2 regions of the Neobacillus sp. 204 genome follow, and region 2 is predicted to be linked to the other one. Evidence: riboswitches for the same ligand, from Rfam matches in the RefSeq annotation. Region 2 holds a riboswitch; the other holds the start of a gene.
What was found. Region 2 has a riboswitch for cobalamin ahead of ACJ004_RS06640 (ribonucleoside-diphosphate reductase subunit alpha). Riboswitches for the same ligand answer to the same signal wherever they lie in the genome.

Region 1: another riboswitch for cobalamin. It lies ahead of ACJ004_RS23520 ((2Fe-2S) ferredoxin domain-containing protein); the one in region 2 lies ahead of ACJ004_RS06640 (ribonucleoside-diphosphate reductase subunit alpha).

Annotation. Positions count from the first base shown of each region.
Region 1 covers NZ_JBJORY010000013.1:102,536-107,383, forward strand. The annotation lists gene cobJ (precorrin-3B C(17)-methyltransferase) at 1-899, opposite strand, end outside; gene ACJ004_RS23520 ((2Fe-2S) ferredoxin domain-containing protein) at 945-1,328, opposite strand; cobalamin riboswitch at 1,459-1,646, opposite strand; cobalamin riboswitch at 1,828-2,022, opposite strand; gene ACJ004_RS23525 (vWA domain-containing protein) at 2,169-2,819, opposite strand; gene ACJ004_RS23530 (macro domain-containing protein) at 2,898-3,893, opposite strand; gene ACJ004_RS23535 (aldo/keto reductase) at 3,975-4,817, opposite strand.
Region 2 covers NZ_JBJORY010000002.1:519,014-523,861, forward strand. The annotation lists gene ACJ004_RS06640 (ribonucleoside-diphosphate reductase subunit alpha) at 1-1,507, opposite strand, end outside; cobalamin riboswitch at 1,637-1,835, opposite strand; gene ACJ004_RS06645 (hypothetical protein) at 2,003-3,685, shown strand; gene ACJ004_RS06650 (bifunctional metallophosphatase/5'-nucleotidase) at 3,737-4,848, opposite strand, start outside.

The sequences.
Region 1 (4,848 bases), on a different contig from region 2:
AGTTCTCTTGGAGATTCTTTTACTGAAATGGCAGTGACCGTTTTATTTTTCAAAGGTTTCAAATCTTCCGTTTGCTCCAATGCCCATGGTTCGGCTTCCTTTTGCAGTCGCTGATGCGGTTTTAACGGCTGTACAGCCTGATTTAATGTATACTTCCGCTGATAACCGCGCGGGGTGATGATTAAGCCATCGTAGAAAAACGTAGAAGAATTCCCAATTAACACGGTCGTCAGCATCCCAATTTCATGTTCCAGCATGTCTTGTAAATTGGTTAAGACGACATTTTGGCTTTCACGATACGCACTCTTTACCAATCCAACTGGAGTATCGGGAGACCGATATTTTAAAAGAATTTTTTGCGCTTCCATGATCTGTCTTGTTCTTCTTCCACTCTTTGGGTTGTAAAGAGCAATAACAAAGTCCGCCTGAGCCGCCGCTTCGATTCTTTTCTCGATTAAATTCCACGGTGTTAAATGGTCACTTAAACTAATCGTACATGCATCATGCATGACTGGCGCTCCGAGTAGTGCTGCACAGGAGTTAATCGCGGAAATTCCAGGGATAACCTCGATTTCTACCCCTGAATCTTTTTTCCAGCCTTTTTCAATTAACACTTCGTAAACGAGACCTGCCATTCCATAAACACCGGCATCTCCACTTGAAATCACCGCTACCTTCTTACCCTGCTCGGCCTGTTTAACAGCCTCTTGGGCCCGGCTCACTTCTTCTGTCATTCCCGTGCTAATAATTTGCTTCCCCGTTATGAATCCCTGAATTAAATCAACATACGTTTTGTACCCAATGATGATATCACTTTCTTGAATGGCTTCTTTTGCCCGTTCCGTGATATGTTTTTCATCTCCTGGGCCAAAGCCAATAACCAACAGTTTCCCTCGCACTCTTTTTGCTCCTCCTTCCAGAAATTGAATAAAGAACCTATTAATCTAGACACTCTTTTTAACAGGCTTTAGAACCCCTTCGATACATTCCGTTCTTTCTGATGCTATAAATCCTTCGTGGCTATATTGATAAATGACATGGTCTTTAAGACAGGCCCCTCCTATCAGATGCTGTCGGACCATATTACTTCCCACCTCCGGCGTAACGTTCTTATACCAAGTTCCTTCCGGATAAACGATAGCAACAGGGGCATCCTTACATCTTCCATTACATCGTGTTCTTGTTGTATGTATGATTGACTCCAAATCTAAATTAGTAATCTCATTTCGAATCGCTTGTGTAGCCTCTTCCCCTCCCTTTCTCATACAGCTGCTGCCGTTACAAATTAATACATGGTGTTTCGTCCCTTTTAAATTCCAGGTTGTCATAAAACACTCTCCTTTTATTTTTTTTACGAAAAAAAGCACCCCTATGAAAATAGGGGTGCAGAGTAATACACACAAAATGACAGAAAATGAGGTATTTATCAGCACTTCCACCTATTGTCCCGTAGGTTAATGAAGTCATTAGGTAGAGGCAGGTCTCCTGACTAAGGTTCATCGTTCGATTGCGTCTTCCCGAAAAATTCCAGTGACATTTGCAATGAACTCCCCAATACAGTGGCGGGTACCGTGACGGAATTAAACCGTACTTCCCTTTTAAGCGCATTTCTTTCCTTTATGCGCACCTATCCTAATCATATTCAATTTTTATAGAAGGTCTGTTTCTTCTAACATAAGCGATGAGAATCAAAAATCATTTAGAATCATGTAAAAATAAAAAATCCGTTCAACAGTTGTTGAACGGATAAAACGTCAGCGGAAAGCAAGTTAAAGAAACTATACTTTTTGTCGCGAACGTTCCATCTTCTCAACCCCCGAAGAAATCGAAACTATAAAAGCTAAGACAGGTCTCCTGACTTGTGTATCTTCCTACTTTAGACCCTTCCCGTATTCGTATATCTATTAATATACGAAACAGTGGTTTGCCTATTTCGTCCACACTTACAGTTGCGGGGACAGTTCTGGCTTTTCACCAGATTCCCTATTAAGCCCAAAGGGCATCTTAACTGATTTGTTAACAAAAACATATTATATTTTTCAAAGATAATATCATACTAGTCTAACAAATAGAATATATCAAGTATTTTTTAAAGTCTCTTTTTTGAGGGTAGGTAAAGTTTTTGTTTCTCTTTTTTAATTCAAGCATAAGAACCGGCTCTGTGGCATTTAATTCCTCGAACGTCGATTATAATCCTTTTCAATGCCTTCTTTCCAGCTTCGATCAAGCTTTTTGCCGCTTCGAAGATTACTTACGACTTCATTGACCGCTTCATAATTTAATTGAGTTCCTTTCTGGTCCGCATGGTATTCCACCGCGAAGTCCTCATCGATTCCAAATTGTGAAGCCGTTGAGAGGGCATCGATATTGGCTCCAAGGAAGATGAATTCCCACCCAAATTTCTCTTTTTGAAGCTGAACCATTTTTTTGATTTTGTTCGTTGTGAATTCACGGCTCGCGTTTTCCATCCCATCCGTTGTGATAACGAATAACACTTTTTCGGCCCGTTCCGCTTCACTAGTTCTCTTTTGGACATTAATCATTTTTTGAATAGTAAAACCAATGGCATCTAATAGCGCAGTGGTGCCGCCTACTTCATACTCTTTGTCGGTCATAGATGAAATACCTCTTACATTGATTCGATCGTGTAATAATTCGTACCGGTGATCGAATAATGCAGTCGTAACAAAGGCTTCTCCTTCCGCTTTTTGTTGTTTCTTCAGCATCGCATTGAAACCACCGATTGTATCTGCTTCAAGCCCTGCCATTGACCCACTTTTATCTAAAATAAATACTAATTCTGTTACATTCTTTTTCATAATTGTCATCCTCCGTTTCTTTGATGAACTTAGGATAACAATAATTAGATAAAAAAAGGTCGCTTCGAAAGCGACATTTTAAGCACCGAGTAATGGTTGATCAAACGCAAATAAAGCCTCATTGATTTCATGTATATTGTGGTTGTCTTGTTGAATGAAAAACTCAATAATGACATCAAATTTACTACTCCGCGACAAGGTATAACCGGCCGTAGTTAGCAGCTCATCCGTTTCCTCTAAGTTCAATCTTAAAGCAATCGCAAAGGCAATCGCGGTTTTCTTCGTTGGCGTATAATCGACAGCATTCCGAATTTTTGAGAATAATCGCCGGTCGATATTCGCCCGTTTATACGTCTCAACATCAGTCATTCCTTTTTCATCAATTAAACGAAGCATCTGCTCGGAAAAAGATTCATCGAGCTGGTCTAACAGGTTCACTAAAGAATGGTTTACTTCTTCATAGATATCCTGCTTGAGAATTTCGACTTCTCGCATGACATATTGTTCTTCTCCTGTCCTGCGATTAAAAGTACTTTCTACTTCCTCTACATAGTGTTCGTCAATATATTGATGGATGGTGGAAAATAACTTCGTACTTAAACCGAATGATTTTTTGTCAAAAACAACTAAATAAACATGCATGTCATGATTCAATAAAAAGGAACTGATGGTGGAAATGGCAATATGTAATGCTTCTTCTTTTGGATAGCCATAGATGCCAGTTGAAATTAAGGGAAATGCAATCGATTCACATTGATGATTGTTTGCTAGCTCTAAAGAATTATAATATGAAGCTTTTAATAGATTTGCTTCCTGATGTGAACCACCCTGCCAAACAGGTCCGGGGGTATGAATGATATATTTTGCATCCAACTTAAACCCATCGGTAAGAACGGCTTCTCCTACCTTGCATCCACCGATTTGATCACATGCTTCTTGCAGCTCACTGTCACCCGCCGCACGAAATATCGCCCCACATACGCCCCTCCCCATTTTCAATGCTGTATTCGCAGCATTCACAATTACATCCACCTTCATCTTTGTAATATCATGACGAACAATTTCTAATGGCATACTACCTTCCCCATCCCAACATAATCTTTTTTTCGCTACTTGAATCATTAGTTTTTTGCCTATTAATCTAACAAGTATAGTTTAAAATTCTTCGTATACAGCAGGGTCTTGATTATTAATCCTTCCGTCATTACGAGTTAAACCTGAAATCAAGCTCATTTCTGTTTCATCTAATGTGAAGTCAAAGATTGAAATATTTTCTAGCTGCCTTAATGGAGATGAAGATTTAGGAATTGAAATGGCCCCCAATTGATAATGCCAGCGTAAAATAACTTGTGATATAGACTTGTTGTAATGGTCGGCTATCATTTGAAGTGTGTCATTATGTAAAACCTCATTTGCTCGTGCTAATGGACTCCAAGATTGGGTCTTAATCTCATGTTCTTCATGCCATTTTCTTTGCTCAGCTTGATTGAAAAAGGGATGTAATTCAATTTGGTTTACACTTGGCTTCATGCCTGTTTCCTTTTCTAACCGCTCCATATGTTCAGGTAAGAAATTACATACACCAATCGAACGAATAAGCCCTTTCTTTTTCGCGTCAATTAATGCTTGCCACGCATCCACATATAGATTTTGTTTTGGGTTAGGCCAATGAATCAGATACAAATCATAATAATCTAGATTTGCACGATATAAGGATTCTTCAATCGTAGTAACGGCTGTGACATACGATTGATAGCGCCCCGGTAATTTGGAGGTAATTCTTAATTCTTCTCTTGGAACAGAACTGCGTCGAACCGCTTCTCCAACCGTTCCTTCATTTTCATAGTTATAAGCAGTATCTATTAGTCTATAACCTCTATCAATGGCACTTAGGATCGAATGGACACCTTCATTTCCTTTCAGCTTATAAGTACCCAGTCCGATTACCGGTAATGTAAGTCCATCATTTAGTGCAATCTCTGGAATGGCTTTGCTCATAACGAATCACTCCTCTCCGTAATATCTTTAG
Region 2 (4,848 bases):
CTGCTTTTGCTAGATTTATAGAAGATAAATTACAAACTACGAAATCACCTGGCTTCCGAACCATCACGATATGGCCATCTTCATTCTGGTACTCGTTTATAATTGTCGTTGCGGACATATTTTGAGCTATTTCTGTACATAAGTTACTGCAGTAAATAGAAGTTCGGCCTTTACCTAAACCATGCTTATTTGGATTTTGCCTGTTGACTTCATCACGATAGAACATATATGGCGTGCCTGTTTCTAATTGAGCCACCATGATCCGTGTCATAATATCCATTGCTCGGTAGGTTTTACGAGGTAGAAGCGGGTTTTTAATGGCTTCTTCATATTTCTCAGAAAAATATTTAACATCCGTTTCATCATAAAAATCCTCAAGTCCTAAATGGTTACCATGTTCATCCTTCCAACCCATCATTTGTTTTACTTGATGGGGACAAAATGTATGCCACTGTCCAATACTTCTTCCCTGCTCATCTCTCTCTTCCAATTTTTTCATAAAAAGATCGGGTATAGAGACACCTGTGAAAATATCATGGGCTTTACGGCGTTCATCTCCATTATTTGTTTTCAAATCGAGAAACCCGTTCATAATATCTCTATGGAACAAATCTAGGTACACCGCAATGGCACCTTGGCGTTGTCCTAACTGATCGACACTGACAGCTGTATCATTCACCAATTTTATCCACGGCACCACACCTGAAGAGTTTCCTTTGAATTTCTTAATATCGGAACCAAGTGCACGAACTTTACCATAATAGATCCCAATCCCTCCGCCATCCTTACTTAACCGAGCAATATCCCAATTATTTAAATAGATGCTATCAAGGGAATCATCAACTGTATCAATAAAGCAGGAGGAAAGCTGCCCAAAGCTTTTCCCTGCATTCGCTAAAGTCGGGGTTGCCACCGTCATATATAAATTACTTAATGCCCAATAAGCTTCCTTCACAAGTTGGAGGCGGATCGGCTGCTTTTCATACTTCATAAGAGTCATGGCAATAATCATGAACCGTTCCTGCGGGAGTTCATATACATTTCGGTTATGATCTTGAGCAAGATAACGATCCGCCAGTAAAAATAAACCTATGTAATTAAATAAAAAATCTTTATCTGGATCAATCTCTTTTGCTAATTCATCGATTTCATCTTTACTATATAAGTTTAATAGATCATTAGAATAAATCCCGATATCGGTTAATACTTTTAATAATTTATAAAAGTCACCATATTTTAAAGAACGGTCATATCCGCGGCTTTTTGCAGATTTCCCATATAATTCATTTAAATAAAAGCGGGCAGCAATAAATGTCCAATCCGGTTGGTCCATAGCAATTTGGTTCACTGCATAAAGTAATGCTTGCTGGTTTGCTTCTAACTCTGTTACATTCAGTTCGCTTATTCGGTTTTTTAGTTCTGTTGTGTTAATTTGATATTGTCCTGTAACTTGTTCAATAGCTTCTAAAACATAATGAAGTTCGGATTGTAGTTCCTTAGTCATCATTTCAATTCCCCCTATAATAAAAAAATCCGCTCAACGGTAATTGAGCGGATGAAACGATAACTATACAAATGGAAAAAAATCAAATCCCTTTTGTCGCCATCGTTCATCTTCTCAATCCCCGAAGAAGTTGAAACAACTTAAGAAAGACAGGTCTCCTGACTAATACTTCTTCCTACTTTGAACCCTTCCCATATAAGTACCTAATCAATTAGACAGTTTTATACAGTGGTTTGTTCATTTCGTCAGCATTTACAGTTGCGGGGGCAGTTCTGGATTTACACCAGATTCCCTTTTAAGCCACAATGGCATCATCTCTTAAGGCTAACACAATATATAGTTTTATAATTATCATTCGAAACAATATATAGTGAATCAATTAAATTAAATAATAGTATAGTAAATAAAATATTTCAAGTCTATTATTATATAAAAATGAAACTTATCTGGGTTCATATCCGTAAATGAAGAAAGATCAAGTTGAAAAGGGGCATTTATATGGGGAACATATTTCTATTTACGTTGATTATCGGGATTGCTGCGGCACTTATTCTAATACCTATTTTTAAACATGATCAAGCAAGTAAAAAGGAAGGAAAAAAACTAAATATCGGTGTCTCCATTGCTGTTGTTGTGCTTCTCATGCTAGCTGTGTTTTCATTCTATTATTTCAGTAATTTTGATAGAAATTTCACCTCATTATGGCCGTTAGCAATTATTGTTTCCGCTGCTGGAGCCGTTCTTTCCAATGGTACAGAAAGAAAGATCAAAGGACTACTTTTCCTCGCAAGTCTTTGCCTGGGGATTTATTTCTTAACTGCCTTTATTTTTAATGCTGATAAAAAATATGAAGTGGCCAAGATGGCTGAAAAGGTGGAGATTCAAACCTTTGATGAAAAAGAAACACCTGCCAGTGTTCCGCCACAGTTTGCCCGTAACAAAATGAAAAAGGCATTTGGGCAAGTACCGAACACAAGCTACTATGAGCTTGGAAACCTGCAAATTCAAAAGCTGCACGGTGACTATGTATATATAGCTCCCGTTGAATTTTCAGGATTTTTTAAATGGTGGAAAGGAGAAAGTACACCTGGCTATTTTACATTGAGTGCAACTGATTCCAGCGCTAATCCTAAATTCATCAAGTCAGATATGGTATATAACCCTTCCTCTTATTTTAATAAAAATATTGAGCGGCAGATTCGCATGAAATATCCGAAGAAAATTTTCTATGGTGATGTTCAATTAGAAATTGACGAGGATGGAAAACCGTTTTATATCCGTACCTATGGAGAATTTATTTCTGCTCGAAATGGCTTTACAACTAAAGGGCTCGTCGTCGTCGATTCAAAAACTGGGGCAATGAAAGAATACCCGTTATCAGATGTCCCCGAATTTATCGATGGGGCCGTCTCTCCTGAAGCCGTGAGTTTGCAAAACAGTTATTATGGGAACCTCGTTCATGGATTTTGGAATAGTGTATTCGGAAAGTCTGACGTAAAACTCCCCTCTGATGAAGGAACAGAGTCAAATGTAAGTCCGATCTTTGATGAAAATGGAACAATGTATTATTTCACTGATTTCACCAGTCCTAAAGAAGGTGTCGATTCCATGCTTGGTTACTCGCTGACTAACTCACGGACTGGAAAAGCAACCTTTTATACCGGAAACCCAGAGCAATCTTATATGGATTCACAAGGGGCCTTGCAGATTATTGAAAAGAAATTTATTGAAAAGAAATGGCTTGGACAAATGCCGATTCTCTATAATTTTTATGGGGAAGCAAGTTGGTTAACACCCGTATTGGATTCAAACGGTTTTCTGCAAAATTACTTTATTGTATCAGCAGCTAATCCAGAGATTTCCGTATACGCCAACACGCCAAATGAGGCTCTTAGACAATATAAAACAGCCTTACAAAGGGGCAAGGGCACTGTTGACGGAAGTTCTAAAGCAGAAGAAAAACAAATCAGCGGTACAGTGATGAGAGTCTATAAGGAAAAAAGCGGAGATTTCACCGTTGTCTCATTCTTATTAAACAACCGCCAAAACTTTATGATTTCTTCAGAAAAAGAACCACTCGCTATCTACCTAAAAGAAGGAGATAAAGTAACCATCAGCTACTTCGACACCGGCGATGACTTCCTTCCCGCCAAAGAGTTAGCAATAGAAGCCTTACAATAGGATAACAAAAATAGGGTGTCAGGCACCACTTGGTGCCTGACACCCTATTTTTTACTGAAACCTTTGAATACGACTTTGAATTTGATTAGTGAACGGTTTAGGTTGGGCTGAAATATAGTTAACTAATGCATCAAGGTCAACGGGACCAATATCTTTGTTTTGTGCTTGGGTGAATACGGTAAATCCATCGCCGCCTCCAGAAAGAAAGATATTCGCTGTCACTGAATAAGATTTATTTGAATCAATTTCCGTGCCATCTGGAAGCTTAATGCTCACTACCCTTTGCCCGATTGGTTTATTTGGATCCCATGTATAGCTTAAACCAGAAATTTGGAGCATGTTCGTTTTGGTTGCACCCCACTGCTGGTTTAGCAATGCACGAATCTGCTGTCCAGTCATCGTCATTTTGACTAAGTCATTATTAAAGGGTTGAACGGTGTAAACTTCTCCCCAGGTGATCTCACCAGGGTTGATGTCTGCTCGAATACCACCAGGATTCATAAATGAGAATTCGGTATTCAGCGCCTTTCTTTGTGCATCGGCAATGAAATCACCAAGGACAGACTCTCCATTCTCATTTTGCTTAGCGGTCAGACTTTCAGCTGAAGACCCGACCACCCGATTAACAATGGGTTTCACTTTTGCTTCATAGCCCTCGATCATTTGTTTAATGTCTGGATCTGGCTTTACTCCATCCTGGAACGTAGTTACGATCTCTGCTGTCTTTGAAACTATATCCTTGGTTTTTGGATCAATCTCAATATCTACATCTGAGAAAGCTGTGCCATAGGAATAGGATTGAACCACTAATTTATTATCAATCGTTGCGTTCATATAGGCATGATTATGGCCGCCAAATATGATATCCACTTCATCGTCTACACGATTGGCAATATCCACAAGTTGCCCAGTTGGATTTTCTCCATTTGGACCTGATGTACCTGGGTTATGAGCTAAAATGACAATCGATTTTACCCCTTGTTTTTTCAACTCCGCTACATTCCGATTAATCGCCTCTACTTCATCTGTGAACTTTAATCCCGCCACACCACTCGGGACAACCAGCGTCGGAGTCTCAGTGGTCACCACACCGATAAAGCCGATTGGCATTCCATTTACTTTGATCACTTGATAAGGCGGCAGAATCGTTTTTCCAGTTTTTT